One region of the Hylemonella sp. GW821-FHT10B10 genome, then DNA from elsewhere that is predicted to be linked to it. Evidence: predicted binding sites of a transcription regulator. Region 1 holds the regulator's gene; each other region holds the start of a gene.
What was found. The regulator sigma-54, encoded in region 1, starts transcription at its own class of promoters, with help from an activator protein. The targets are predictions, from matches to a motif close to TGGCANGNAANCTGCTTT.
Positions count from the first base shown of each region.

Region 2: AC07NT_RS14705 (pilin) is a predicted target of sigma-54. The motif match lies at 7,349-7,366, and genes of this name have one in related genera.
Region 3: AC07NT_RS09590 (circularly permuted type 2 ATP-grasp protein) is a predicted target of sigma-54. The motif match lies at 3,633-3,650, and genes of this name have one in related genera.

Region 1 is NZ_JBWKNN010000003.1:437,950-448,081, forward strand. It holds gene AC07NT_RS15610 (ArnT family glycosyltransferase) at 1-662, opposite strand, end outside; gene AC07NT_RS15615 (cysteine-rich CWC family protein) at 722-955, shown strand; gene AC07NT_RS15620 (c-type cytochrome) at 967-1,275, opposite strand; gene AC07NT_RS15625 (cation diffusion facilitator family transporter) at 1,348-2,481, shown strand; gene AC07NT_RS15630 (DHA2 family efflux MFS transporter permease subunit) at 2,478-3,965, shown strand; gene AC07NT_RS15635 (class II glutamine amidotransferase) at 3,970-4,737, shown strand; gene gshB (glutathione synthase) at 4,746-5,708, opposite strand; gene lptA (lipopolysaccharide transport periplasmic protein LptA) at 5,880-6,482, shown strand; gene lptB (LPS export ABC transporter ATP-binding protein) at 6,497-7,309, shown strand; gene rpoN (RNA polymerase factor sigma-54) at 7,341-8,915, shown strand; gene AC07NT_RS15660 (THUMP domain-containing class I SAM-dependent RNA methyltransferase) at 8,927-10,132, shown strand, end outside.
Region 2 is NZ_JBWKNN010000003.1:232,309-242,440, forward strand. It holds gene sucC (ADP-forming succinate--CoA ligase subunit beta) at 1-364, shown strand, start outside; gene sucD (succinate--CoA ligase subunit alpha) at 380-1,273, shown strand; gene AC07NT_RS14680 (TerC family protein) at 1,401-2,087, shown strand; gene AC07NT_RS14685 (Stp1/IreP family PP2C-type Ser/Thr phosphatase) at 2,500-3,285, shown strand; gene AC07NT_RS14690 (FHA domain-containing protein) at 3,329-3,952, shown strand; gene AC07NT_RS14695 (MBL fold metallo-hydrolase) at 4,023-4,814, shown strand; gene AC07NT_RS14700 (ATPase, T2SS/T4P/T4SS family) at 4,823-7,231, shown strand; gene AC07NT_RS14705 (pilin) at 7,419-7,904, shown strand; gene AC07NT_RS14710 (PglL family O-oligosaccharyltransferase) at 7,991-9,667, shown strand; gene moaC (cyclic pyranopterin monophosphate synthase MoaC) at 9,840-10,132, opposite strand, start outside.
Region 3 is NZ_JBWKNN010000001.1:1,989,116-1,999,247, forward strand. It holds gene AC07NT_RS09575 (PhoX family protein) at 1-191, shown strand, start outside; gene AC07NT_RS09580 (proteasome-type protease) at 315-1,049, opposite strand; gene AC07NT_RS09585 (alpha-E domain-containing protein) at 1,115-2,074, opposite strand; gene AC07NT_RS09590 (circularly permuted type 2 ATP-grasp protein) at 2,091-3,608, opposite strand; gene AC07NT_RS09595 (transglutaminase family protein) at 3,733-7,173, shown strand; gene AC07NT_RS09600 (circularly permuted type 2 ATP-grasp protein) at 7,221-9,785, shown strand; gene AC07NT_RS09605 (transglutaminase family protein) at 9,790-10,132, shown strand, end outside.

The sequences.
Region 1 (10,132 bases):
CACACGAAAACGGGCAGCACCAGCGCCACCGCCAGCAGCAGGGCGATCCACGGGCCGGCTTGCCTGAGCAGGCGCAGGCCGTGGGCAGCCAGCAGGCAGGCAATGACCGGCAGCGCGGCGAAGATGGCGGTGTATTTGGAGAGGCCGGCCAGGCCCAGCAGGGCGCCCAGCAGCAGCCATTCGGGCAGGCGCTGCGCCACGCTGTCGTCGAGCATGCGCAGGGTCTGCCAAAGGATGGCGGCGGTGAACAGCATCAGCAGCGTGTCAGGCAGCAGGCCGATGCCCAGGATGTGCAGCACCGGCGCCAGGCTGTAGGCCGCTACGGCCCACAGGCCGGCGGCGTCGATGCTGCCCACGGCCGGCACCAGCAGGGTGTGCAGGCGGCGCGCGGTGTTGTGGATGAACAGCGCGGTCAGCACCCAGAGGGCCTCGGGGACCAGGCGCAGAAAGCCCTCGGGCGCATCCAGCGCGACCAGGGGCCACTGCACCCAACCCACCAGGGGCGGGTGGTCGTAATAACTGAGGGCGAGGTTGGCACCGTAGAGCGCGTAGTGCGCTTCGTCACCTGACAGGCCCAGCACCCAGCCCAGCACGAAATGCAGCAGGCTGTGGCCTGCCAGGAGCAGGGCCAGGATGTGGGAGGGGCGCAGGGTGACAGACACGGGGGATCTCGGGGGTGGGAGCACGAAGTCTAAACGAGGGGCAGCGCTAAACTGCTGCCATGGAACCGAAATCCGTGGCCGGCTTGCCGTCCGCCATCGACCCCACTCTCTGCCCTCTGTGCGGCCAGTCCAACGCCTGCGCCAACCAGCTGGCACGTGCCACCGGGGTTGCCCAGCCGCCCTGCTGGTGCACCACGGCCACCTTCACCCCGGAGCTGCTGGCGCGCGTACCGGCCGAGGCACGACGACTGGCCTGCATCTGCGAGGCCTGCGCCCGGGCGGCCCGGCCCTAGGCGGCTTCGGCTTATTTCGCTCCCTCGATGATCCAGCGCATCAGCGCTTCAGACTCTTCGCGGCTGAGGCGTTCATGGGCTGCAATGTGGCCGAACAGGCCGCCCTCGCGCAGCTTGTCGGCCAGCCGGCGCGGCGCATCCACCTGTCCGCGGTAGCGCGCGTAGTCGCCAGCGAGCTGGTTCATGCTCGGCGCGCTGCGCCGTGGCGGTTCGCCATGGCAGCTGAAGCAGCCCTTGTCCAGCGCAAGTTGCGCGCTGGCCAGGGTGGCTGGCGCGTACGCCAGCAGCAGAAGCAGGCAGCCCATGTGGTGCAGTGTCATGTACCGCATGGTGCCACCATGGCGCCCCGCCTGCTAGCATCAGGTTCCCACCGTCTTCCAGCCTCCCAAGCCATGACCCGCACCCACGAAGAGCAGCGCCAGGCCCGGCGTTCGACCTGGATCAGCGTCTGGGTCAATGTGTTCCTGGCGGCTGCCCAGGTGGTGATCGGGGTGTTCGCCCGCTCTCAGGCCCTGATCGCTGACGGCCTGCATTCCCTGTCCGACCTGGTGGCCGATGGCGTGGTGCTGTTTGCCGCGCGCCATTCCCATGCCGAGGCCGACGCGGAACACCCCTACGGCCATGCACGTTTCGAGACGGCCGCCTCCCTGGCCATCGGCCTGATCCTCGTGGCCACGGGTGTGGGCATGGTCTGGACGGCCGGGGTCAAGCTGCACGAGGGCCAGAACCTGGGCGCCGTGCACCCGCTGGCGCTGGTGGCCGCGCTGATCACGCTGGTCGCCAAGGAGGGTTTGTTCCGCTACATGCGGCGCATCGGTGAGCAGCTCAAGAGTTCCATGCTGATCGCAAACGCCTGGCATGCACGCGCGGATGCGGCTTCTTCCCTCGTGGTGGCGCTGGGCATAGCTGCCAACCTGCTGGGCTACCACAGCATGGACGCGGTGGCGGCGGTCATCGTGGGTTTCATGATCGTCAAGGCGGGCTGGGATTTCTCGGTGGATGCCTTCCACAGCCTGACCGACCACGCGCTCGACCCCGAGGAGATCGAGCGCATCCGCCGCACGGTGCAGGCCATCGATGGTGTGCTGGACGTGCATAACCTGCGCACGCGACGCATGGGCGACTGGGCCGTGATCGACATGCATGTGGAGGTGGGCACGCATCTCTCGGTGTCTGAGGGGCATTACATCGCCGAGCAGATCAGCGCGCAGGTCAAGTCCGCGCACCGGGTGGCCGAGTGCACGGTGCACATCGATCCCGGCACGGTGCGCCATCTGGCCCGCGTGCTGGCCTTGCCGCCGCGGGACCGGGTGCTGGCTCGCGTGCAGGAGCTGCTGCGCGAGGCGCCGGCCGCGCTGCGCCTGCATTATCTGGAAGGCGGGCTCGAGGTGGAGATCGAACTGGCCCGGCCCCATACGCCGGACGAGCTGTCGCGCCTGCAGCGCGAATTGCAGACGGCCCTGGCCAATCTGGGCCCTCTGGCCCGTGTTACGGTGGCCGGCCCCGGCACAAGGTCCTCGACATGAAACACCCCTCCACCCTGCCCGAAATGCAGGCCCGCTACGGCGAAGGCTACCGCTGGCTGCTGCTGCTGGCCGTGATGGTGGGCACCATGGCCTCCATCATGTCCTCGACCATCATCAACGTGGCCATCCCCGACATGAGCCACCAGTTCGTGCTGGGCCAGGAGCGCGCGCAATGGGCCACCTCCAGCTTCATGGTGGCCACCACCGTGGCGATGTTGTGCACCCCCTGGCTGCTGGCGAGCTTCGGCTACCGCCGCACCTATGTGGTGGCCATGCTCATGCTGCTGGGCGGCGGTGTGGGCGGCGGCCTGGCGGGCAGCTTCGAGGTGGTGCTGGTGGCGCGTGTGGTCGAGGGTCTGGCCGCGGGTGTGGTGCAGCCCATCCCGGCCATCATCATCATGCGGGCCTTCGCTGCCCACGAGCGCGGGCGCGCGGGCGGCATCTTCGGCATGGGTGTGGTGCTCGCGCCCGCCCTGGGCCCCAGCATCGGCGGCCTGCTGGTGGACTGGTTTGGCTGGCGCTCCATCTTCTTCATGGTCGTGCCCTTCTGCCTGGCATCGCTGTGGCTGGCCTTCCGTTATGTGCCCACCACTTCGCCCGGGGGCAGCGCGCCCGATCGCCACGGCAATCGGCTCGATTGGCAGGGCCTGCTGCTGGCCACGGTGGGTACCCTGTGCCTGCTCAACGGCATGGTCGAGCTGCATGGTGCGGCCGGGCCGCAGGCCTGGGCCCTGCTGGGCCTGGCCCTGGCCTGTACGGTGGTGTTCATACTCTGGCAACGGCACCAGGCGCGCCGCGGCGACATGCCGCTCATGCATCCGGACCTGTTTGCCTTCCGTTCCTTCGCCATGGGCAGTCTGGTGGCCTTCATCTACGGCACGGCCCTCTTCGGTTCCACCTACCTGCTACCGCTCTACATCCAGATGGCCCAGCAGCTCTCGGCCTCGCACGTGGGCACCATCATGCTGCCGGCCGGCCTGGTGCTGGCCGTGACCATTCCGCTGGCCGGGCGCCTGTCGGACCACTGGCCCATCCGGGTGCTGATCTGCATCGGCCTGGGCCTGCTGGCTGTCTCTTTCGCGCTGATGCTGACCCTGATGCCGGGCATGGCGCGCCAGACCGTGCTGGCCTTGCTGGTGGCCTGGGCGATCCTGGGTCGTATCGGCCTGGGGTTCATCCTGCCCTCGCTGAACAACGGGGCCATGGCCGGGTTGGAGCCGCGCCTGATCTCGCAGGCCTCGAGCGCCATCAATTTCCTGCGCATGCTGGGTGGCGCCGTCGGTGTGAGCCTGTGCGGCATCGTGCTGGAGTGGCGCATCGCCGTGCATGGCGACAGCCTGGCCCGCGGCGAGACCAGCCCCGCGCGACTGGCCGCCTTCGACGAGACCTTCGTGATGCTGGCCGGGGTCTGCGCCCTGGCCATGCTGGCGGCCTGGCGCATGCGCAGCACACCGCGCGGGCAGCCCGAGCCGAAGGAGGCCTGAAACCATGTGCCAGCTGCTGGGCATGAACTGCAATGTGCCGACCGATGTGCTGTTCAGCTTCGCCGGCTTTGCCGAGCGCGGCGGGCGTACCGACCACCATGGCGATGGCTGGGGCATTGCCTTCTTCGAGGACAAGGGCCTGCGCCATTTTGTCGACCACCAGTCGGCCGCCGAGTCGCCGGTGGCCGAGCTGATTCGCCACTACCCGATCAAGAGTCGCAACGTGATCTCGCACATCCGCAAGGCCACCCAGGGGGAGGTGACGCTGGAGAACTGCCACCCTTTCGTGCGCGAGCTCTGGGGCCGCTACTGGGTGTTCGCGCACAACGGCGACCTCAAGGACTACATGCCGCGCCTGCACGGCAGCTTCAGGCCTGTGGGCCACACCGACAGCGAGCGCGCCTTCTGCTGGCTGATGCAGGAACTGGCCAAGTCACATGCCAGCGTGCCCAGCATTGCCGAGCTGACCTTGACGCTGCGCGAGCTGGTGCCGCAGATTGCGAAACACGGCACCTTCAATTTTCTGCTGAGCAATGGCGAGGCCCTGTGGGCCCATGCCTCGACGAACCTCTACCACGTGGTGCGCCAGCACCCCTTCGGCAGCGCCACGCTGCGCGACGAGGATCTGAGTGTGAATTTCGCCGAGCACGCCGCGCCGGGCGACCGCGTGGCGGTGGTGGTGACGGCCCCGCTGACCACCGATGAGCAGTGGACGGCGTTTGCACCGGGTGAGTTGCGGGTTTTTGTGGACGGCACGCCCGCCAAGGGCTGAGCCGACGCTCAACGCACTGTCAGTGCGGTTTCCAGCGCGTCGATGAACATGGCCGCCACGTCGAAGCCGGCCTGGTGCGTGATTTCCTGGAAGCAGGTGGGGCTGGTGACGTTGATTTCGGTCAGGCAGTCGCCGATCACGTCCAGGCCCACCAGCAGCAGGCCGCGCGCGGCCAGCACCGGGCCGATGGCCCCGGCAATTTCCAGATCGCGCGCGCTCAGGGGCTGGGCAACACCCTTGCCGCCGGCTGCCAGGTTGCCACGCACTTCGCCGCCCTGCGGGATGCGCGCCAGCGCGTGGGGCACGGGTTTGCCGCCGATGACCAGGATGCGCTTGTCGCCCTGGGCGATGGCCGGCAGGAACTTCTGCACCATCAGGGACTGCGCGCCGTCGCGGTTCAACGTCTCGATGATGCTGCCCAGGTTCATGCCGTCGTCGCGCACGCGGAAGATGCCCATGCCGCCCATGCCGTCCAGCGGCTTCAGGATGATGTCGCGGTGCTGCGCGTGGAAGTCGCGCACGGCCTGCGCGTTACGTGTGACCAGCGTAGGCGTGGTGAATTGCGGGAATTCCAGGATGGCCAGTTTTTCGGGGTGGTCGCGCAGTGCGCGTGGTTTGTTGAAGACCCGGGCGCCTTCACGCTCGGCCTGCTCCAGCAGATGGGTGGCGTAGAAGAACTCGCTGTCGAAGGGTGGATCCTTGCGCATGACGATGGCGTCGAAGTCGCGCAGCGCGGCCAGGCGCTGGGCCGGTGCCAGCGGTGATTCGTGGAACCAGTGCTCCTCGTGGCCGGTCAGGCGGATGCGGCGCACCGGCGCCTGCACGCCGGTGCTGGCCGTCCAGCTCAGGTGCTGGGGCTCGCAGGCGGCCACCGTGTGGTTGCGGCGCTGGGCCTCGCGCATCATGGCGAAGGTGCTGTCCTTGTAGGTCTTGAAGGATTCCAGCGGGTCGGCGACAAAGAGCAGGTTCATGGATGGCGCAACAGGGCTAGCGGTGGCCGGAAGTCTCTCACGAATCCTCGGAAGACATACGGCAGGGGTCCTGCAAGCACGCGTACCGCCCAGGGGCAAAAGCAAGGACTGGACCAGCCGCCCGGCCCGATTACAATGCCCAGGACCCCAAAGAGCAAGATTCGTGCCTTTATGAAATTCACCATCCTCCGCTTCCTTCTGTGCGCAGCCTGTGCACTGAACGCGGGCGTGGCCAGTGCCGAGAAGGCCGATGCCAAGAAACCGATGAACATCGAGGCCGATGCCCTGCGCTATGACGATCTCAAGCAGACCAGCGTCTTCAGCGGCAATGTGGTGCTGACCCGGGGTTCCATCATCATCAAGGGCACACGCATCGAAGTGCGCCAGGACCCCCAGGGTTACCAGTTCGGCGTGGTGACGGCCGAAGCCGGCCAGCGCGCCTACTTCCGCCAGAAACGCGACGGCGAGGACGAATACATCGAGGGAGAGAGCGAAACCATCGAATACGACGGCCGCGCCGACGTGTTCAAGCTGATCAAGGACGCCCGCCTGCGCCGCCTGCGCGGCACCCAGGTGGCCGATGTGGTGACGGGCAACATCATCCAGTACAGCAGCCTGACGGACGTGTTCACGGTGGACGGCGGCCCGCAAAAGGGTGGCGAGCGCGTGCGCGCCACGCTGACACCGCGCAACGAGACGACAGCGGCCCCGGTGGCACCACGCCCCGGCCTGCCCCTGCGCAATGACGACACCTTGGGCGGAGGACGCAAGTGAGCGACAGCCAGCAGATGGTAAGCGGGGCTGTGCCCGACTCCCAGCCCGACTCGGCGATCGCCCAGGACACGCAGCCCGGCGCCGACACCAGCCGCCTGGAGGCGCGCCACCTCAAGAAGTTCTACGGCAGCCGCGAGGTCGTCAAGGACGTGGCCCTGACCGTGCGCAAGGGCGAGGTGGTGGGACTGCTGGGCCCCAACGGGGCGGGCAAGACCACCTCCTTCTACATGATCGTGGGCCTGGTGCGTGCCAGTGCCGGCGAGATCCTGATCGACGACGAGCGCGTGGAGCACATGCCCATCCACCAGCGCGCGCGCATGGGCCTGAGCTACCTGCCGCAGGAGGCGTCCATCTTCCGCAAGCTCAACGTCGAGGACAACGTGCGCGCCGTGCTGGAGCTGCAGCGTGACGAGGCCGGCAAACCGCTGAGCAAGGGCGAGATCGAGAACCGTCTTACCGCCCTGTTGCAGGACCTGCGCGTGGAGACGCTGCGCTTGTCGCCCGCGCTCGCGCTGTCGGGTGGCGAGCGCCGCCGCGTGGAGATCGCCCGCGCCCTGGCCACCCAGCCGCGTTTCATCCTGCTGGACGAGCCTTTTGCCGGTATCGACCCGATCGCGGTGATCGAGATCCAGCGCATCATCAGTTTCCTCAAGGCGCGCGGCATCGGCGTGCTGATCACCGACCACAATGTGCGCGAGACGCTGGGCATCTGCGACCACGCCTACATCATCAGCGAGGGCCGGGTGCTGGCCCAGGGCACGCCAGCCGAGATCGTCAACAACGCCGATGTGCGCCGGGTCTACCTCGGCGAGCACTTCAAGATGTGAGGGGGTCCCCCCTGCACATCGGCTTGGCATCATGAAACAGGGACTGTCGCTACGGGTCTCCCAGCACCTGGCGCTCACGCCCCAGTTGCAGCAGTCCATCCGTCTGCTGCAGCTCTCTACGCTGGAGCTGAACCAGGAGGTCGAGCAACTGCTCGACGAAAATCCCTTCCTTGAACGCGCCGACGACAGCGTCGAGCGCGAGGCCCATGGCCTGGAGCGTGCCGATACGCCGGTGGCACAGGACGAGGCGGAATACGACTACAGCAGCAGTAGTGCGTCGTCCAGCGATGGACCGGACGACAGTGCCACCACCAGCCTGGAGATCGAGGGCAACTGGGAGGGCGACGGCAGCGTGGACATGTCGCCCGACGACAGCGAATGGGGCGGCGACGCGCCGGCGCGCAACGGCGCGCGCGAGGACGACGAAGCCGACGCCACCGAACTGGCGCGCAGTCAGGAATCGCTGCCGGACTTCCTCAAGCGCCAGGCCCTGTCCCTGCGCCTGAATGCCGTCGACCGCGCGGCCCTGCTGTTCCTGATCGAGTCGCTCAACGACGACGGTTATCTGGAAGACACGCTGGAGTCCCTGGCGCAGGGCCTGGCTGGCGACGATCTGGAGCAGGTGGAGTCCGTGCGCGAGCATTTCGAGCTCGCGCTGCGCCTGCTGCAAAGTCTGGAGCCCACGGGTGTGGGCGCGCGCAACATGGCCGAATGCCTGCGCCTGCAGCTGCACGCCTTGCAGGCCGATGCGATGAGGGGTGCGGCGGCCTTGCCGGAGCCCGCGGTGGTGGCGCAGGCCCTGCGCATGATCGAGCAGCCGCCCGAACTGCTGGCGCGGCGTGACCTCAAGAAGCTGGCACAGCTCTGCGGCGGCAGTGAAGCCCTGACGCGCGAGGCCCTGGGTCTGGTGGCGCGGCTGGAGCCCAAGCCCGGCCGGCGCTTCGTCAACGTCGAGCGCAACGTCATCGTGCCCGACGTGCTGGTGCTGCGCAGCGGCAATGGCGCGCAGACCCGTTTTCGCGTGCAGCTCAACCCGGACATCATGCCGCGCCTGCGCGTGCACGACATCTATGCCAACGCGCTCAAGGGCCACAAGGCCGGCGGCCGCGAAGGCGACAACTACGCCGCGCTGCAGCAGCGCCTGCAGGAGGCGCGCTGGTTCATCAAGAACATCCAGCAGCGTTTCGACACCATCCTGCGCGTGAGCAGCGCCATTGTCGAGCGGCAGAAGAACTTCTTCATGCACGGCGAACTGGCCATGCGCCCGCTGGTGTTGCGCGAGATCGCCGACGAGCTGGGTCTGCACGAGTCCACCATCAGCCGCGTGACCACGGCCAAATACATGTCCACGCCCTTTGGCACCTACGAACTCAAGTACTTCTTCGGCTCGGGCCTGGGCACCGAATCCGGCGGCAACGCTTCGAGTACGGCGGTGCGCGCGCTGATCAAGCAGTTTGTCAGTGCCGAGAACGCCAAGAAACCCCTGTCCGACAGCCAGCTCTCCGAGATGCTCAAGGAGCAGGGCATCGAATGCGCGCGCCGCACCGTGGCCAAATACCGCGAGGCCTTGAAAATAGCTCCCGCCAACCTGCGCAAAGCGCTCTGAATGGACGCACTGTGAACCAGCTGCAATTGTTTCTGCCTTGCGCCGCCGGCGTGGAGGACTATCTGGCGCCCGAGATCCTGCAGATCACGGGTCTGCCGCCGGGGTGTGTCACCAAACAGCGCGGCGGGGTGGCGGTGCGCACCTCGTTTGCGCAGGCCATGCTGCTCAACCTCTACAGCCGCCTGGCGCAGCGTGTGCTGGTGTTGCTCTCGTACACCGAATACCGCAGCGAACAGGATCTGTACCGCGCCGCCATGGCGGTGCCCTGGGAGCAGTGGTTCACACCTAAGGAAAGCATCAAGGTCGAGGTCACGGCGCAACACAGCCCGCTGACCTCGCTGAACTTTGCAGCGCTGAAGGTGAAGGACGCGGTTTGTGACCGTTTTCGCGAAACCTCGGGCGGCGTGCGCCCCGATGTGGACACCCAGTGGCCCGACGTGCGGATCTACGCCCACCTGACCACCGACAGCTGCTCGCTCTATATCGATACCTCGGGTGAGCCGTTGTTCAAGCGCGGCTGGCGCGAGGACAAGGGTGATGCGCCCCTGAAGGAGACTCTGGCCGCGGCCATGATCGCTGCCAGTGGCTGGGCCGATGGCGACGGTGACCTGCTGCCGCTGTACGACCCCTGCTGCGGCAGCGGCACGGTGGTGATCGAGGCGGCGCAGATCGCCTGCAACATCGCGGCCGGTTCGCTGCGGCGTTTCGCTTTCGAGAAATACCGGCCTTTCCGCGCCCAGGAGTGGGCCGCCATGAAGGCCGAGGCCGCGCAGGCCGTGGTCAAGCCCGAGCCCGGCCAGGCGGCGCTGATCTACGGCAGCGACGTGTCGCACCGCATGGTGGACTTTGCCCAGCGCAATGCCCAGCGTGCCGGTGTGGCCGACGTGATCGAGTTCCGCGGTGGTGATGCACTGCAGCGCATGCCGCCCATCGAGGGCGGTGGCGTGATGTTGCTGAATCCGCCGTATGGAGAACGTATCGGCATCGGTGGTGTGGCAGGCGAGGGCGAGGGCGCGCGCTTTGGCGCGCGTGAGCTGGCGCAGACCGACGAGGGCGTGGAGTTCTTCAGCCAGCTGGCCGCCCACTGGAAGAAGAACTACAGCGGCTGGACGGCCTGGGTGCTTACACCCGACCTCAAGCTGCCGGGCAAGATGCGCCTGAAGGAGTCGCGCCGGGTCCCCATGTGGAACGGCCCGCTGGAGTGCCGCCTGTTCAAG
Region 2 (10,132 bases), 210 kb from region 1:
CATGGCCACCATGGACACCATCAAGCTGTTCGGCGCCGAGCCGGCCAACTTCCTGGACGTGGGCGGTGGCGCCACCCCCGAGAAGGTCACGGAAGCCTTCAAGATCATGTTGAAGAACGACAAGGTCAAGGCCATTTTGGTCAATATCTTCGGCGGCATCATGAAGTGCGACACCATTGCCACGGGCGTCATCACTGCCTGCCGTGCCGTGAACCTGAGCGTGCCGCTGGTGGTGCGCATGAAGGGAACCAACGAAGAGTTGGGCAAGAAGATGCTGGCCGAATCCGGCCTGCCCATCATCAGTGCCGACACCATGGCCGAAGCCGCCCAGAAAGTGGTCGCTGCCGTCAAAGCCGCCAAGTAAAGCCAAGGAACAGTCATGTCGATCTACATCAACAAAGACACCAAAGTCATCACCCAGGGCATCACCGGCAAGACCGGCCAGTTCCATACGGAAAAGTGCCAGGAATACGCCAATGGCAAAAACTGCTTCGTGGCGGGCGTGAACCCCAAGAAGGCCGGCGAGTCCATCTTCAATATCCCGATCTACGCCTCCGTCAAGGAAGCGGCCAAGCAGACCGGGGCGACCGTTTCCGTGATCTATGTGCCGCCAGCCGGTGCTGCAGAAGCCATCTGGGAGGCTGTCGAAGCCGATCTGGACCTGGCGATCTGCATCACCGAAGGCATCCCGGTGCGCGACATGCTCATGGTGCGCAACAAGATGAAGGCCAAGGAGGCCGCTGGTGGCAAGAAGACCCTCCTGCTGGGCCCCAATTGCCCTGGCCTGATTACTCCGGACGAAATCAAGATCGGCATCATGCCCGGCCACATCCATCGCAAGGGCCGCATTGGCGTCGTGTCGCGCTCGGGCACCCTGACTTATGAAGCGGTGGCACAGCTGACCGAGATCGGCCTGGGCCAGTCCAGCGCTGTGGGCATCGGTGGCGACCCGATCAACGGTCTGAAGCACATCGACGTGATGCGGGCCTTCAACGACGATCCGGATACGGATGCCGTGATCATGATCGGTGAGATCGGTGGCCCGGACGAGGCGGAAGCAGCGCGCTGGTGCAAGACCAACATGAAGAAGCCCATTGTCGGCTTCATCGCTGGCGTGACGGCACCTCCCGGCAAGCGTATGGGCCATGCGGGCGCCCTGATTTCCGGCGGTGCTGATACAGCGGATGCCAAGCTTGCAGTGATGGAGGAGTGCGGCTTCAAGATCACGCGCAACCCGTCCGAAATGGGCAAGCTGTTGAAAGCATTGCTGTAAGCAAAAATACGAATCGATGAGTACCGGTACCTGCCGGTAAACTGGCCACATAGAAGCTAGGGAGCGCCCCAGACCTGCAGTCTGGGGCGCTTCTTGTTTAACGATAAGTAATAACAGGAGAACTTGGATGGAAATGCTTCAGGATGTCAATTTCTGGATCGGTCTGATGAAGATCATCTGGATCAATATCATTCTCTCGGGTGACAACGCCGTGGTGATTGCCCTGGCTGCCCGCTCACTACCGCCGCACCAGCAGAAGAAAGCCATTCTGTTCGGCTCTGCCGCCGCTGTGATACTGCGCATCATCCTGACCGTGGTGGCTGCTCATCTCCTGCAGCTGTCCTTCCTGCAGGTCGTGGGGGGCGTGTTGCTGCTCTACATCGGCGTGCAATTGCTTAGCGAGGACGATGACGAAGAAGAGGGCCACGGCAAGGAAGGCGGCGGCCTCATGGCTGCCGTGCGCACCATCCTGATTGCGGATCTGGTGATGAGTCTGGACAACGTGATTGCCGTGGCGGCCGCTGCCAAAGGCAACGATGTCCTGTTGCTGCTCGGTCTGGCGATCAGTATTCCACTGGTGATCTTCGGCAGTACCCTGATGATCAAGCTCATGGAACGTTTCCCCATCATCGTGACGCTGGGTGCAGCCCTGATCGGCTGGGTCGGTGGCGAAACCATTGTGAGCGATGTGGCGCTCAAGGAGATTGCCACGGCAAATCCTTGGCTGCATTACGCCGCTGCTGCCGCCGGGGCCGTCTTCGTGGTCTTGCTGGGGCGTGCTTTGCAAAAGCGTGGAAAATCGGCCGAAGGCTGACCTCGTTCCCCGCCGCAGAGCCGGTGTTGGCGTGAGGGCTTCTGCGGTGGTGCCATGGATCTTGAGCCATACTCGGTAAGGGGTGGCTCGGGATTTGCAAAAAAACGACAACTCCCCGTGCATTACTACCTTGTCGGCCGGGGGTTGCTCTGCTAAGGTCGGCAGCTTGTATGGCGTGCTGCTAGGTACGCTGGTTTCATGGTGGGCCACAGAAAACACTGGCATAAGCCCCACGGATCTGAACAGGCACGAATTGGCAACTTCATTCACAAGCAAAAGGCCTCTATCGGAATCGGGGCCCGCCTTTGTCGTGCTTTTGTGGGCAGCCCTGTCAATTGCAGCAAATGGGCGGGGCATGTCTTCATATCCCGTCTTGTCTGAGGCAAACCATTGAGCCATGACGACAGACGCCATGATTTACAGATTTTGTGCCCAAACCGACCCCGGGCTTGCCCGGCAAAACAACGAAGACGCCGTTGGTTTTGACGAGGGTACCGGGGTGGCCGTCCTGGCTGATGGTATGGGCGGCTATAACGCGGGTGAAGTGGCCAGCAGTATGGCCACTTCTATCATCAATACAGAGATGAATCGCTGGCTGGCCGAGGCAGGCGTGGCGGCAACGGTGCAAGACATCCGTCGCGCGCTTGAAATCTGTGTGAGCAACGCCAATTCGGCGGTTTACCAGGCCGCGCGCGCAAACACGCATTACTCCGGCATGGGAACCACGCTGGTGACCGGCGTATTCCGTGGGGCCGATCTGGTGATCGGGCACATAGGCGATTCGCGTTGCTACCGGCTACGGCAGGGGGAGCTGGTGCAGATCACTCGAGACCATTCCCTGCTGCAGGAGCAGATTGACGCCGGCTTGCTGACCCCAGAGCAGGCCGCCCTGTCCATGAACAAGAATTTGGTGACGCGTGCACTGGGTGTCGACGACGCAGTGCTGCTGGAGGTGCACGAACACACTGTCGAGCCAGGCGACGTGTACCTGATGTGTTCGGACGGCCTGTCCGACATGGTCCGGGACCAGGATATTGCCAAAATACTCCAGTTGCCTTTGCCTCCCGAGCAGCGCGCCAAGGCCCTGGTCGACACGGCCAACGCACATGGCGGGCGGGACAATATCACGGTCCTTCTGGTCCAGGGCGAAGCCGAGGCAGAAAAGCGCGGTCTAATGGCGCGTTTGCTGGGAAAATAGCGAAGGTTATATTTATAACGAGCAACAGGAATAGGAGTCGGGCATGCCGAAAATGATCGTATCGATCGACGGTGTTGTCATCAAGGAAGTGCAGCTGACCAAAGAACGCACAACCCTGGGGAGGCGACCATACAACGACGTGGTGATCGACAATCTGGCCGTCAGCGGAGAACATGCCGCACTTCAGATGGCAGGCAACGAGGTCATGCTGGAGGACTTGAACAGTACCAACGGTACGTATGTCAACGGCAAGGCCGTCAAGAAGCAGGCATTGCAAAACGGCGACACCATCGAAGTCGGCAAATACAAGATCAAGTTTGTCAATGAGGTCGAGGCTCCCGGTTTCGACAAGACCATGTTGTTCAAGCCGGGTGAAACGCCTATGGCGGCGGCAGAAGCTGCAGGACTCAACGGCGCGTTGCGTGTGCTTTCTGGCACGGCCTCTGGTCGTGAAGTGCCGTTGACGAAGGCGGTCACGACAGTGGGCAAGCCGGGCGTGGCCGTGGCTTCCATTTCGCGCCGAGCCCACGGCTATGTCGTGGCGCATGTCGAAGGCTCGGGCATTCCGATGCTCAATGGCGCGCCGATAGGCAACGAGCCTGTCGCGCTCAAGAGCGGCGACGTGATCGAGCTGGCGGGCACGAAAATGCAGTTTATCCAGAGTTGAGTCTGCAGCGGGCCCGGTGGGCCTGCTGAATCCTGTGGGCCTGCTGTGGCGGGCAGACAAAGGAGTGGTCATGAAGGTGCGTGTGTTGGGCTGCTCAGGCGCTATCGCCAGGGAGTGCCGTACCACGTCCTTCGTGGTGGATGGCGATGTTCTGGTCGATGCGGGTACGGGTGTCGGAGATCTGACCCTGGATGAGATGCTGAGCATTGACCACGTGCTGCTGACGCATGCGCATCTGGACCATATCGCTGCCCTGCCGCTGATGCTGGATGCCATTGCTGCGCGTCGCAGCAGCCCGGTTCAGGTCTACGCCTTGGCGGGAACGATTTCTGCCCTCAGGACGCATATCTTCAATGACGTGATCTGGCCGGATTTCACGCGGCTTCCGAGCGCTGAGGCGCCGTTCATTCATTTTCAGGAAATCCGGGTTGGGGAGGAACTGCAGGTAGCCGGCAAGCGCATCGAGGTGTTGCCTGCGGTGCATACCGTGCCGGCCGTCGGCTACGCCGTGATGACGCAAGAGGCCTGTTGGGTTTTTTCCGGCGATACCGAGCGCAACCCCGCTTTTTGGAGCAGAGTCAACCAGCTCAACGTGAGCATGCTGGTGATCGAGACCGCTTTCAGTAGCCGCGAAAGCCAGTTGGCTGAAACAAGTCGGCATCTGTCACCAGCCGTGCTGGCCGAAGAGCTCGACTGCATCAGTGCAGGCAGCAACTATCCGATTTACATCACGCATACCAAACCCGCGGAAACCGAGTTGATCATGTCCGAAATTCGCAAGCTGGAAGGCAGTCGTCCCAGTGCCCGGAAGCTGGCGCATGACATACGTTGGTTGCAGGCCGGGCAGGAGTTCGATCTATGAGTGCCGTCATGAAACCTCCGGGCGCAGGCGCGGTTGCTGAACCGGGCTACCGTGATTCGCAGCAACCCACATCAGACAAGCAGGACAAGTCATTTGAAGCCTTGTTTGTACGTCAGCTGAAGCAGGTGGTGCTGCGCATCCACGAGACCGAGAACGTCGAGCAGATCATGCTGGAGGTCAGCCCAGAGATCTGCAAGCTGTTCAATGCAGACCGTCTGACCCTGTATGCGATCAGCGATGATGAAACATCCATCGTCTCCAAGATCAAGACGGGCCTGACCAGCAGCCGCGAACTCAAGCTGCCCATCAGCCCGCAAAGTATTGCGGGCTACGTTGCCTTCAGCCGCAAGTTGTTGAACTTGGCCGATGTCTATGATGAAGATGCGCTCAAGCAGATCCATCCCTCGTTGACTTTCCTGAAGGAGGTCGACAAGCGCTCGGGTTATCGGACGAAACAGATGCTGGTGTCTCCCATCATCGAAGGGGGCAATCTGTATGGGGTGCTCCAGGTCATCAACAACAAGAATGACCAGCCGTTTGGCGAACTGGACGTCAAGGGCGTCATCCAGCTGTGCAAGACACTGGCCACGGCCATACGCCAGCGCCTGCAGAAAGTGGACGAGCCGCAGCGCATCCGAGCCACCAAGTACGACGGCCTGGTCGCCGACGGCCTGCTGAGCGGGGCGCAGCTGCAGGACTGCGTGCAGGAGGCGCGTAACGAAGGGCAACCCGTCGAGCATTTGCTGCTTAGCAAGCATCAAGTCACGCCCGCCCAGGTGGGCCCGTCGTTGGCCAAGTTTTTTGGTGTGCCTTACGAGCCTTTTAATGCGGGGCGCATCCGCTCTGAGATGCTGCACGGCTCGCTCAAGCGTGAGTTTGCCGAAGGCCAGGGCTGGATACCGCTGGAAGAGTCACCCGAGGGCCTGGTCATCATGTGCCTGGATCCCGAGGCCACGCGCGGTGCGCGCGTGGTGCCGCAAGTGTTCTCGCGCATCAACAAGTTTTCCTATCGCGTTACTACGCAGACCGAGTTCGAGCAGACGCTGGAGCAGCTGTTTGGCGCCACGGCCGACGGGACCTCGATCGACCAGTTGCTGGCGGATATGGGTACCCCGCTTGGGGATGACGGGGAAAATGACGACTCGCTGGAATCAGCGGCGGCCGACAACGAGTTGGTCAAGTTCGTCAACAAAGTCATCATTGACGCGTATCAGCAGAAAGTCTCAGATATCCACATTGAGCCCATGCCAGGCAAGCTCAAGACGGGCATCCGCTTCCGGATCGATGGCACTTTGATGCCCTACATCGAAGTCCCTGCGCACTTCCGGCAGGCCATGGTTACACGCCTGAAGATCATGTGCGATCTCGACATTTCCGAGCGCCGCAAGCCGCAAGACGGCAAGATCAAGTTCAAGAAGTATGGCCCGCTGGACATCGAGCTGCGGGTGGCGACCATTCCATCCGCTGGCGGCGTGGAAGACGTGGTCATGCGTATCCTGGCGGCGGGCGAGCCGATACCCCTGGAGAAGCTGGGGCTGACGCCTCACAATCGCGAACGGCTGGAGTCCACGGTCAGCAAACCTTACGGCCTGTTCTACGTCTGCGGCCCGACGGGCTCGGGCAAGACCACCACGCTGCACTCCATCTTGAAGTTTCTCAACACGCCCGACACCAAAATCTGGACGGCCGAGGACCCGGTGGAAATCACGCAAAAGGGCCTGCGACAGGTACAGATCAACAAGAAGGCCGGTATCGACTTTGCGCTGATCATGCGTGCCTTCCTGCGTGCCGATCCGGACATCATCATGGTGGGTGAGTCGCGCGACAAGGAAACTGTGTCCATGGGTGTGGAAGCTTCGCTCACAGGCCACCTGGTGTTCTCCACCTTGCACACCAACTCTGCACCGGAGTCCATCACGCGTTTGCTGGACATGGGCATGGACCCTTTCAATTTCGCCGATGCCCTCCTGGGCATCCTGGCACAGCGTCTGGCCAAGAAACTGTGCGACTGCAAAGAGCCTTACAACCCGGGAACCTCAGAGGTCAACAGCTTCATCTCCGAGTACGCCCAGGAATTGCGCAATACCAAGGCCTGGAAGGCGGACTTCAGTGGCGAAGCCCAGAAGCTCTATGAAGAGTGGGTGGTCAACTACGGTGAGGACGGTAAGCTGCGTTTCTATAAACCTGTGGGCTGCGAGAAGTGCAACAAGACCGGCTACAAGGGCCGATTGGGTTTGCATGAGCTACTCATCGCTGATGACACCATCAAGAAGCTGGTTCAGGAGCGTGCCCGCGTGGCCGAGATATTTGCTGCGGCCGTGGAAAGTGGCATGCGCACCCTGAAAATGGACGGCATGGAGAAGATCATGTTGGGCATGACCGACCTGAAGCAAGTTAGGCAGGTCTGTATCAAGTGACAAGTCTGGCTGGACAAAAATGTCAGTTCGGAAGATGTTGAGACAGAAATGAAGTCGAAATCGACGATATTTACTGGATTTCACCTTAAAACGACACCATAATCCACCATCCCGGCTTGGCACGGAAACTGCTGATCCAAGACCATACAGCACCGCTGTATCCATTTCTTTAACCAAGGAGCTTTACATGAAGCGTTCACTGCAAAAGGGTTTCACCCTGATCGAACTGATGATCGTGGTTGCGATCATCGGTATTCTGGCCGCCGTCGCCCTGCCGGCTTACCAAGACTATACGGTTCGCGCCAAGCTCTCCGAAGTGGTTCTCGCCGCATCGCAATGCCGTACCAGTATCACGGAGTCGGTGCAGTCTTCCAGTTCGACGCTGCCCGCTGCAGGTAACTGGGGTTGCGAGTCGTCCACCTCGACATCCAAATATGTCGCCAAGGTTGAGACCAATGCCAATGGCGCTATTCTGGTTACCGCTCTGAACTTCCCGACCACCCAAATTCCCGCAACAGGCGGCGTGATTCTGGCCCCGGCTGCGGCCCTGGTGGCAGGCAGCACCATTGGTGCGTGGCTGTGCGGTCCTAACTCGACCATGCCGCCCAAGTACCTGCCCGGCTCCTGCCGCGATACGACTGTCAGCACCCAAACTGGCTGGGCAGCGAACTGACCGCGTCGGTGCGCTTTTAAGCGCATCCTGTTCTTGAGAAGACGCCCCGTGAGGGGCGTTTTTTTTTACCCCCCAATGGATGACCCATGGTTGCGATTTCTGCGCTGCTCTTGTGCCTAGCCTGGTGGATGCCACTTCACTTTCTGCCCTGGGTGAGCTGGCACAGCGAAGCACTGGGCTTTTTGACGGCGATGCTGTTGGGATGGTCCGCATGGCTGGCTGCGACAAAAGAAGGTTGGAGGGCCCAAGTGGCTGTACCGGTCATGGTGTGGCCTCTGGCCGGCTTGGGAGTGCTCGTGTTGGTGCAAAGCCTGCGCGGCCAGATTACCTTCGGCGGCGATTCCTTGGTTTTTGGCATTTACTTGTCAGCGGCCATCATTTGCCTGACGGTGGGCTATGCCGGCGGCGCTACGCAAAATGGGCGGGATCAATACATGCCACTTCTGGCGCAAACTCTGCTGGCTGGCGCCTTTGTATCGGCCGTGCTGTCGTTTGCCCAAGTATTTGAGTTGTGGGAAACCGCCAGCTGGATTTCCCTCATGCCCTCGGGAAGACGCCCTGGCGGCAATCTAGGACAGCCCAACCATCTGGGCGTCTTGGTGCTGATGGGGGTTCTCAGTCTCTTGTTTCTGTATGAGCGCAGAAGAATAAACGGGATAGCTGCCGGGCTGCTGTTGGCAACCCTGCTGACCTCGCTCGCCATGACCGAGTCGAGAGCCGGCGCTTTGAATTTTATGGTGCTATCGGGATGGTGGCTATGGCATCGAAAGTCTACCGGATCGACGACGCGTCCCTGGCTTTTTGGTTTCGCCGCGGCTTTCTATCTGAGCGCGCTCTGGTACTGGCCTCAAATCTTGAATTGGATCCTAATCGTCTCTGATGAGGGCGTAACGATCAATACAAAACCAGGTTCACGGCTGATCATCTGGCCCCAGCTGTGGGACGCCGTATGCCTGCACCCCTGGTTCGGCTGGGGTCTGGGGGCAACACCCAAAGCCCACAATTCCGTGGCAAGCCAGTTCGAGATAAGCGAGCCGTTTTCGTATGCGCACAACATCCTGCTTGACCTGGCCTTGGGCATCGGTCTGCCACTGACTTGCCTATTGGTGGGGCTAGTTGCGCTCTGGTTCAACCGGCGACTCAAGGCGGTGCAACACCTCACTCAGTGGTATTCCATGGCGCTAGTGCTTTTGCTCGCGCTTCATTCGTTGTCGGAATTCACGTTTGCGTACAGCTATTTTCTGGTGCCCGTTATGTTGGCACTTGGATATTTTGAGGCAGTGTCTGGGTTCACGGCGCCAATACGCGTTGGCGTCAGGGTAGCCGGGGTGTTCCTGCTAACGGCCAGTATTTTGATGGCGTGGTCAGTGTTTGAGTATGTGCAGATAGAGGAAGACTTCCGCATCGTGCGTTTTGAAGCCATGCGGATAGGACAAACTCCCGATGACTATCAACGACCGAAAGTGGTGATGTTGACGCAGCTCGATGCCTTGTTGAATGGGGGTCGGATTGTTCCCAAACCATCCATGTCATCAGAAGAGATGGAGTTGGCGAAAAATGTGGCCCTGCGCTATCCGTGGACGGCGCTCCAGAATCGGTATGCGTTGGCGCTAGCACTCAACGGTCAGACGGAGGAGGCACTCAGGCAGGTAAAAGTAATGCGCGCCATGCATGGTGAAAAAGATTACGCGCAGATCAAAGCCAATTGGGAAACTCTGGCCAAGGAGAAATACCCGCAACTCGGCCAACTAAAGTTGCCATGAGCCGCACTTCTCGCCCCAGGCCAGGGTGGCGGAAAAGCTCTTCGAGTCCGTCGTCACGCCATGACGAAACGAGGGCGCGCTTCTATCCGGTGCGCTACAAGGTGCCCTGCTCTGCGAGAGTATGCGAGTTAGACCGCCGACCAGTCATCGTTCCGGCAGATGTATCAAGACCTCAAGGCGCGAGATAGCTGCCCGATTTCCCACCGTGCTTTTCCAGCAAATGGATGCTGGTCATGGTCATGCCGCGGTCCACAGCCTTGCACATGTCATAAATGGTCAACAGGGCAACCTGCACGGCAGTCAAGGCCTCCATCTCGACACCGGTCGGCCCAACGGTTTCCACCTGGGCGGTACAGATCACATGCGCTGGTAAAGTTTCCGCAGAAGGGTTGGCCGAAAAGTCGACTGTCACGCGGGTCAATGCCAACGGGTGGCACAAGGGAATCAGGTCACTGGTTTTTTTGG
Region 3 (10,132 bases), on a different contig from region 1:
GCGCCACCGGCACACCGGACGGCCGCACCATGTTCGTGAACATCCAGCACCCGGGTGAGAGCCCCACGGAACGCAGCGACCCGGCCGAACCGGGCAAGCTCTCGAACTGGCCCTCGGGCAAGCCCGGCGCCCGCCCACGCTCGGCCACGGTGGTGATCCGCAAGCGCGATGGCGGAGTTATTGGAAGTTAACCCCCGAGGGGCTACGCCCCTCCCCCCTTTCTCGCCTGCGGCGGAAGGGGGGCGCTCCCAGCGGCCTGGCGTAGCCAGTTCCGCGGGAGCCCTGGTTTAAGACCTCTGAGCGGGTCGTCGTCTTTATGACTTCCAGTAGCCCGGCGCGGGCAGCTCGTTGAAGACCTTGCGCAACTGCTCGCCCCAGCGTTCGCGCAGGGAGGCGAAGTAGGGTTCCTTGCTGTCGATCAGGGCATGGCGCTGCACCTTTAAGCTATTTTTTTCATAGCACATCAGGTCCAGCGGCAGACCGACCGAGAGGTTGGACTTCATGGTCGAGTCCATGGAGATCAGGCAGCACTTGGCCACTTCATCCAGGCTGAGCTGGTTGCCCACCACGCGGTCCAGGATGGGCTTGCCGTACTTGGATTCACCGATCTGGAAATACGGCGTCTCGGGCGTGGCCTCGATGAAGTTGCCGGCCGAGTAGACGTTGAAGAGGCGCGGCTCCTCGCCCCGGATCTGCCCGCCGAAGATCAGGCTGACGTTGAACTCGATGCCGAATTCCTTGAGCGACTCGGCGTCACGCGCGTGCACCTTGCGCACGGCATCGCCCACGATCTTGGCGGCGGAAAACATATTGGGCGCATTGCCCAGGTGCTTCTCGCCCTGGGCCTGCATCTGGACGCGCAGGCCGCTGGCCACGGACTGGCTGACGGCCAGGTTGCCCGCGGTCAGCAGCACCATGACCCGTTCACCCGGCACCTCGTAGATGTGCATCTTGCGAAAGGTGTTGATCTGGTCCACGCCGGCATTGGTGCGCGAATCGGATAGAAAGACCAGCCCGGCTTCATTGCGGACGGCGACGCAGTAGGTCATGCGGGATCACCCGTGGTGTTGAACAACCGCCATCTTAACGAGGCGGTGGCAGGGCCGGCGCGGGATCAGGCGACTTCGGGCATGAGGAAATCCTGGCTGATGCGCGAGCCGATGCTGTTCACCCGGTCCAGGAACTGGGTCAGGTAGGCGTGCAGGCCTGTGGCCAGGATTTCGTCAATGCGGCTGTACTGCAGCTCGGCGCGCAGCTTGCCCGCCTGGCGCAGGGTCTCGTTGTCCTCGTCGCTGCTGACCAGGCGCAGGTTGCTGACCACCTCGTTCATGCTGGCGTGCAGGGACCGCGGCATGTCCGGGCGCAGGATCAGCAGCTCGGCCACACGCTCGGGCTTGATCACGTCGCGGTAGACCTTGCGGTAGATCTCGAAACCGCTGACGCTGCGCAGGATGGCGCTCCAGTGGTAGAAGTCGTACTCTTGGTCCTTTTCTGTGCCGTTGCCGAAAAAGTCGCTCTGCACCGCATGGAACTTCACGTCCACCAGGCGCGCGGTGTTGTCGGCGCGTTCGAGGAAAGTGCCCAGGCGCATGAAGTGCAGGGACTCGTCCATCAGCATGGTGCCCACGGTGACACCACGCGAGAGGTGCGAACGGAACTTGACCCATTCGAAGAACTGGCCCGGGTCGCGTTCGAACTCGCGGCTCTTGAGCATGCGGATGACCGAAAGCCAGGTCTGGTTCTGTGTCTCCCAGACCTCGGTGGTCAGGGTACCGCGCACGGCCCGCGCGTTCTCGCGCGCGGCGCGCAGGCAGGAGATGATGGACGAGGGATTGTCCTCGTCGCTGACCATGAACTCCATGACGCCCTTGGCCGTGACCTCGCCGTACAGCGCCTGGTAGGAAGGCAGCAACTCGCTGATGGACAGCAGGCCCTGCCAGCCGACCTGGGCCACGGCCGCCGATTGCGGCAGCAGCGAGGTTTCGTAGTTGACATTGAGCATGCGCGCGGTGTTCTCGGCACGCTCGGTATAACGGCTCATCCAGTAGAGGTGATCAGCGGTACGGCTCAGCATGATGATCTCCGGTTGTTCAGACTTCGAGGATCCAGGTGTCCTTGGTGCCACCGCCCTGCGAGGAGTTGACGACCAGGGACCCCTCCTTGAGTGCGACGCGCGTCAGGCCGCCCGGCACCATCTGCACCTCCTTGCCAGTAAGCACGAAGGGCCGCAGATCGATGTGGCGCGGGGCAATGCCCTTCTCCACAAAAGTGGGGCAGGTGGACAGGCTCAGCGTGGGCTGGGCGATGTAGTTGCTCGGGTTGGCCAGAACGGCCTTGCCGAAGTCTTCGATCTCCGCCTTGGTGGCCGCCGGCCCCACGAGCATGCCGTAGCCCCCGGCACCATGGACCTCCTTGACGACCAGGTCCTTGAGGTTGGCCATCACGTACTTCAGGTCCTCGGCATTGCGACACATGTGCGTGGGCACGTTGTTGAGTATGGGTTTCTCGCCGAGGTAGAACTCGATCATCTTGGGCACATAGGGGTAGATGGACTTGTCGTCCGCCACCCCGGTGCCCACGGCATTGCAGATGGCCACGTGGCCGGCGCGGTAGGCGTCCATCAGGCCGGGGCAACCCAGGGTGGAGGTGGGCCGGAAGACCTTGGGATCCAGGAAGTCGTCGTCGACGCGGCGGTAGATCACGTCCACCCGGCGCGGGCCCCGCGTGGTCCGCATGTAGACGAAGTTGTCCTTGACGAACAGGTCCTGGCCCTCGACCAGTTCCACGCCCATCTGCTGGGCCAGGAAGGCGTGTTCGAAATAGGCGCTGTTGTACATGCCGGGCGTGAGCACCACCACGGTGGGCTCGGCTGACGTCTCCGGGCCGGAAGCGCGCAGGGTTTCCAGCAGCAGGTCGGGGTAGTGAGCTACAGGCGCCACGCGATGGGCACTGAAGAGGTCGGGAAAGAGCCGCATCATCATCTTGCGGTCTTCGAGCATGTAGCTCACACCGCTGGGCACACGCAGGTTGTCCTCGAGCACGTAGTACTCACCCTCGCCTTTGGCATTGGGCGCACGCACGATGTCGATGCCGGCGATGTTGGAATAGACCTGGTTGGGAAGGTTCACGCCCATCATTTCGGGACGGAACTGCGCGTTGTTCAGGATCTGCTCGGCCGGGATGACACCGGCCTTGATGATCTCCTGATCATGGTAGACGTCGTGCAGGAAGCGGTTGAGCGCGTTGACGCGTTGCACCAGGCCTTTTTCCATGCTGGCCCATTCACGCGCGGGGATGATGCGGGGGATCAGGTCGAAGGGGATGAGCCGCTCGGTGCCCGCGCCGTCCTCGTCCTTGGCGCCGTAGACCGCGAAAGTGATACCCACGCGTCGAAAAATCATCTCGGCTTCATCGCGCCGGGCCTTCATCACGTCGGCGCTCTGGCGCGACAGCCACTGGGCATAGGTGCGGTAGTGTTCCCGCGCCTGGGCATCAGACAACAGCCCGTGGGATTGCGACTGCGACTGGCCTGGTCCAGCGCTCTGGCTCTGGCTCTGGCTTTGCCCGGCCGCGGCCGGTGTGGGGTACATCTCGTCGAATTTCAGCATGGCGCCTTCTCTCCTGTGACGACTACAGCAATTTCCGGGCCCAGCAAAGTTCTGGCTCGGTTCTTGCGGTCCTGAAACCGGGCCTGTACTGCTATTGTGGGCCCTACCTGAACCGAGCCCCGCCATGTCCATCCACGCCGCACTGAACCACGTCACGCATTACAAGTACGACCGCCTGGTGAACCTGGGGCCCCAGGTCATCCGGCTGCGTCCGGCACCCCATTGCCGCAGCAAGATCATCTCCTACTCGCTGAAGATCGAGCCCGCCACCCATTTCATCAACTGGCAACAGGACCCCTTTGCCAACTACCAGGCCCGCCTGGTCTTCCCGGACCCCACCCGCGAATTCAAGGTCACGGTGGACCTGGTGGTGGAGATGGCGGTCTACAACCCCTTCGATTTCTTCCTGGAACCCGAGGCCGAGCACTTCCCTTTCAGCTACAACGCACTCACCCGTGAGGAACTGGCGCCCTATCTGGCGGCCAGCCCGCTCACGCCGCACCTGAAGGTGTACATGGCCCGGATCGACCGCACGAAGATGCGCACGATCGATTTCCTGGTCAAGCTCAACCAACAGCTGCAAAGCGATATCAAGTACCTGATCCGCATGGAACCCGGAGTGCAGACGCCCGAGCAGACCCTGGGACTGGGCAGCGGCTCCTGCCGCGACACGGGTTGGTTGCTGGTGCAGTTGCTGCGCCACTGCGGTCTGGCCGCGCGTTTTGTCTCGGGTTACCTGATCCAGCTCAAGCCCGACGTCAAATCACTGGACGGCCCCAGCGGCACCGAGGTGGATTTCACCGACTTGCACGCCTGGTGCGAGGTCTACCTGCCCGGCGCCGGCTGGATCGGGCTGGACCCGACCTCGGGCCTGATGGCCGGCGAAGGCCACATTCCCCTGGCCTGCACCCCCCAGCCCTCGGGCGCAGCACCGGTGGAAGGCGCGGTGGACGAAAGCGAAGTGGAGTTCGCCCACCACATGCAGGTCACGCGCATCTACGAATCGCCCCGTGTCACCCAACCCTATACCGACGATCAGTGGGCCGCCGTGATGCAACTGGGCGAGTCCGTGGAGGAACGTCTGCAGGCTGGCGACGTGCGCCTGACCATGGGTGGTGAACCTACTTACGTGGCCGCCAGCGATCGCGATGCACCGGAATGGAACACGGATGCGCTGGGCCCGACCAAACGCGCTTATGCCACCGAATTGGTGCACAAGCTGCGCACCGAATACGGGCAAGGTGGTTTCCTGCATTTCGGCCAGGGCAAGTGGTACCCCGGTGAGCAGTTGCCGCGCTGGGCCCTGTCCATCTACTGGCGCAAGGACGGCCAGCCTGTCTGGAGCCGACCCGAACTGTTTGCCGACGAACGTGAACCGGGCGCCTACACCAGCGAAGACGCCCGCCGTTTCACCTACACCCTGGCGCGCAAACTGGGCATGACGGACCAGTACATCCAGCCGGGCTACGAAGACGTTTTCTATTACCTCTGGCGTGAACGCAAGCTGCCCGTCAATGTGGACCCCTTCGAATCCAAGCTCGACGACGAGATGGAGCGCATCCGCCTGCGCCGTGTCTTCGGGCAGAAGCTCGATGCGGTGGTGGGCTACGTGCTGCCCCTGCAGGCCAACGACACCACGCTGGCCGGTGCCACCTGGTCCACCGGCCCCTGGTTCTTCCGCGACGACCGCATGTACCTGCTGCCCGGCGACTCGCCCATGGGTTACCGCCTGCCGCTGGAGTCCCTGCCCTGGGTCAAGCCTGGCGACTACCCCTACCTGATCGAACAGGACCCCTACGCGCCGCGTACACCGCTGCCGCAAGCGGCACAGCTGCGCGCGCAGTACGCGCCACACCAACGTACGAGCGTCGCAGCCAGGGGCGTTACGGCTGGCGCAGCGGGCACGGGACAGACGAGGGGCGCAGGCCCTGCCGGTACGACAGGTGCGGCACAGACCCAGGAACCCAAACGTTTCGAGTCCGCGGACTGGATCACACGCACCGCCCTGTGCGTGGAAGCACGCGACCCCATGCGCGCGAATGGCCCCAAGGCCGAGCGCGCGCACGGCGGCAAGTCCAGCCTGCTCTATGTCTTCATGCCGCCGTTGGCTCGCCTGGAAGACTACCTGGACCTGCTGGCCGCGGTAGAAGCCACGGCGCAGGAGCTGGGCATGAAGATCGTGCTCGAAGGCTATCCGCCGCCGCGTGATCCGCGCCTCAAGCTGCTGCAGGTCACGCCGGACCCCGGCGTGATCGAGGTCAACATCCACCCCGCGCACAACTGGAGCGAGCTGGTGGACCACACCGAGTTCCTCTACAACGCGGCCTTCGAATGCCGGCTCTCGGCTGAGAAGTTCATGACCGACGGCCGCCACACCGGCACGGGCGGCGGCAACCACATGGTGCTGGGCGGCGCCACGCCCACCGACAGCCCCTTTCTGCGTCGGCCCGAGCTGCTGGCCAGCCTGCTGCTCTACTGGCACAACCACCCTTCGCTGAGTTATCTCTTCAGCGGCATGTTCATCGGCCCGACCAGTCAGGCCCCGCGTGTGGACGAGGCGCGCAACGACCAGCTGTATGAGCTGGAGATTGCGCTGCGCGAGATCCACACCAACCGCCAGAAGTACGGCGCCGACATGCCACCCTGGCTGGTGGACCGCACCCTGCGCAACATCCTTGTGGACATCACGGGCAACACGCACCGCAGCGAGTTCTGCATCGACAAGATGTACTCGCCTGACAGCGCCACCGGCCGCCTGGGCCTGCTGGAGCTGCGCGCCTTCGAAATGCCGCCGCACGCCCGCATGAGCGTGGTGCAACAGCTGCTCTTGCGCGCCCTGGTGGCCCGCTTCTGGGACACGCCTTACCTGGCCCCCGCCACACGCTGGGGCACCGAGCTGCACGACCGTTTCCTGCTGCCTGCCTTCGTGCACATGGACTTCGCCGACGTCATGACCGAGATGCGACAGGCCGGCTTCGCTTTTGATGACGCCTGGTTCGCGCCGCACTTCGAGTTCCGCTTCCCGCTCGTGGGCGAGGTGCAAAGCATGGGCATCGAGCTGACCCTGCGCAATGCCCTGGAGCCCTGGCACGTAATGGGTGAAGAAGGCACATCGGGTGGCACCGCGCGCTACGTCGATTCCTCGCTGGAGCGCATCGAGGTGCGCGTGAGCGGCCTGAACCCGAGTCGTTACGCCGTCACCGTCAATGGCCAGGCCCTGCCCCTGCAGTCCACGGGCACGGTGGGCGAGTTCGTGGCCGGTGTACGCTACAAAGCCTGGAACCCGCCCTCCTCATTGCACCCTTCGATTGGTGTGCACGCGCCGCTGACCTTTGACATCGTGGACACCTGGATGAAACGCTCCATGGGCGGCTGCCAGTACCACGTGACGCATCCGGGCGGGCGCAACTACGACACCTTCCCGGTCAATTCCTACGAGGCCGAGAGCCGGCGCCTGGCGCGTTTCTTCCGCATGGGCCATACCCAGGGCTCCATCAAGGTGCCAGCAGCCACCAGTGCGTTGCCTGGAAGCCGCGAATTCCCCTTCACACTGGACCTTAGGTGAAGGAAAAGGGCAGCACGCGTCGACAGTGATGTAACAATACCGTCACAGTGGACCACGCCGACCCCGATCTCTTCGACGCCGAACCCCTGCCCTCGCCCGCACAGCGGGCGCTGGCGCTGGCCCCCCCCTCCGCCGACGGTCATTACGATGAACTGCGCGGCGGCCTGTCCGGCAAGCAGGTGGCCCCGCCCTGGGGCGACTTCTTCGAACACCTGGGCACCGAAGGTTTTGCCGATCTGAACCACCGCGCCGGCAGCCTGGCGCGGCAGATCCGCGACAACGGTGTCAGCTACAACGTCTACAGCGATGCCAGCGGCCCGCAGCGGCCCTGGTCACTTGACCTGTTTCCGCTGATCGTGACACCCGAAAGCTGGCAGCAGATCGAGACGGGCGTGCTGCAACGCGTGCGCGTGCTCGAACACGTGATGGCCGACGTCTACGGCCCGCAGGAACTGCTCAAGGCCGGTCTGTTGCCGCCCGCCCTGGTGCAGGGTCACCCCGGTTATCTGCGCCCCATGCATGGCGTGGCTCCTGTGGGCGGCACGCACCTGCACATCGCCGCCTTCGATCTGGCGCGCGGGCCCGACGGCAACTGGTGGGTCATCTCGCAGCGCACGCAAGCGCCTTCGGGCCTGGGCTATCTGCTGGAAAACCGGATATCGATCTCGCGCCAGTTCGCACCGGCCTTCGAGGGCATGCACATCCAGCGCCTGGCTGCCACCTACCGCGCATTGATCGAGTCGCTCAAGCAGATGAGCCCGGCCGGCGCCGATTCGCACATCGCCCTGCTCACACCCGGTCCCTACAACGAAACCTATTTCGAACACGCCTACCTGGCGCGTTACCTGGGCCTCACGCTGGTTGAGGGCAACGACCTGACGGTGCGCGACCAGAAGCTCTACCTCAAGACCCTGCGCGGCCTGGAGCCGGTGCACGGCCTGCTCAAGCGCCTGGACGACGAGTTCCTGGACCCGCTGGAGCTGCGTCCCGACTCGACGTTGGGGGTACCCGGCCTGTTGCAGGCCATCCGCGCCGGCAACGTGCTGGTGGCCAATGCACCGGGCTCGGCCTTCCTGGAGTCGAGTGCGCTGCTGGGTTTCCTGCCGGCCCTGGCCAGCCACCTGCTGGGCGAAGAGCTCTCCCTGCCGGCCCTGCCCACCTGGTGGTGTGGCGAACGCGCAGGCCTGGAAGATGCGTTGCCGCGCCTGGGCGAATCGGTGATCAAGGCCACCTATTCCGGCACGGCCAGCAGCTTCGAGGCTGTGCTGGGCCGCAACCTGAACCGCAGCGGCCTGGACGAATGGGCCGGCCGTCTGCTGCGCGAAGGCGACCAGCACACGGTGCAGAGTTACCTGCCCCCTTCGCAGATGCCGACCTGGCAGGACGACAAGATCGTGCCGCGCTCGGCCATGCTGCGCGTGTTCGCCGTGGCCGACGGCCCGCAGTCCTGGCGCGTGCTGCCCGGCGGCCTGACCCGCCTGGTCAACGCCAGTGCCGGCATGGCGTCCATGCAGCGTGGCGGCAGCAGCGCCGACACCTGGGTCATGACGAATGGCGCGGTGGACCGTACCACCCTGCTGGCCCCCCACCACGCCTCGCCCCTGCTCACGCAGCGCAAACGCCTGGTCACCAGCCGCGCGGCCGAGAACCTCTACTGGCTGGGTCGTTACACCGAACGCACCGAGAACAACATCCGGCTGGCCCGCCTGACGCTGGACAGCCTGAACGGGCAGGACCCCTGCTCCCCCGCGCTGCTGAGCTGGCTCAGCGAGCTGGCCGTAAAGAACACTCTGGTGCTGCCCGACGTGCCCACGGCGCTGCAGGCACGCCGTGTGTTCGAGCGTTCGCTGATCGCCAGCCTGGGCAGCCAGGACATGGCCACCAGCGTGGGCTACACCCTGCGCGCGCTCAAGCTGGCCGCCGCCGCGGTGCGCGAACGGCTCTCGCAGGAACAGTGGAACGTCATCACCCGCGCCGAAGCCGAGATGACGCAATACTGTGCCGAGCAGGCCAGCCAGGGCGACTACTCCGCCGTGGAGGCCCTGCGTGCGCTGGAATCGGCCAGCGGCCACATGGCCGCCATCACCGGCGCCCAGACCGACCGCATGACACGCGACGATGGCTGGCGCCTGCTGTCCATCGGCCGCCAGATCGAGCGCCTGTGTTTCCTGGCTCCGGCCCTGGCCGGCAGCTTCGAGAGTGGCGCCGTTCATGATGACGGCGGCTTCGAGGCGCTGATCGCGCTCTTCGACAGCACCATCACCTTCCACGCGCAGTACCAGCAAAGCCGCGAAGTGCCGGCCCTGCTGGACCTGCTGGTGCTGGACCGCGACAACCCGCGCTCCTTGAGCTGGGTGGCCCAGACCCTGCGCGGCCGCCTGGCCAAGCTGGCCGGCAGCCCGCAAGGCGAGCTGGATGCCCTGGCCCTGATGGCCCCCGACCCCGAGCGTTGGACCCTGGAGGCGCTGTGCCAGACCAGCGAAGATGGCGCGCTGCCCCAGCTGGCCGAACTGCTGGCCCGGTGCAATGAAGCCGCCTGGCGCATCTCCGACGAGATCAGCCTGCGTTACTTCACACACACGGGCGAGTCCGGGCAGAGCCTGGGGGCCTGAGTTGATGCACCTGCGCATCACGCACGAGACCCTGTACGACTACACGCCCGCGGTCGAGACCGCGCAGCATGTGGCCTATCTGCAGCCCCTGGACACCTCCTGCCAGACGACACTGAGCCACCGGCTCGAGGTATCTCCGACACCGGCACAGATCACCCGCAGCGTCGACATCTACGGCAACCACCGGGTCTTTTTTTCACTGCAAACACCGCACACCCAGCTGCGCGTGGCGGCCATCAGCGAGGTGCGCACGCGTGTGCCGCAGGCGGTGGACAGCCGCATCGCCTGGGAGGCGTTGCGCGAGCAGTTCCGCTACCACTCGGGTGCGGCCTGGAGTGCGGCCGCCG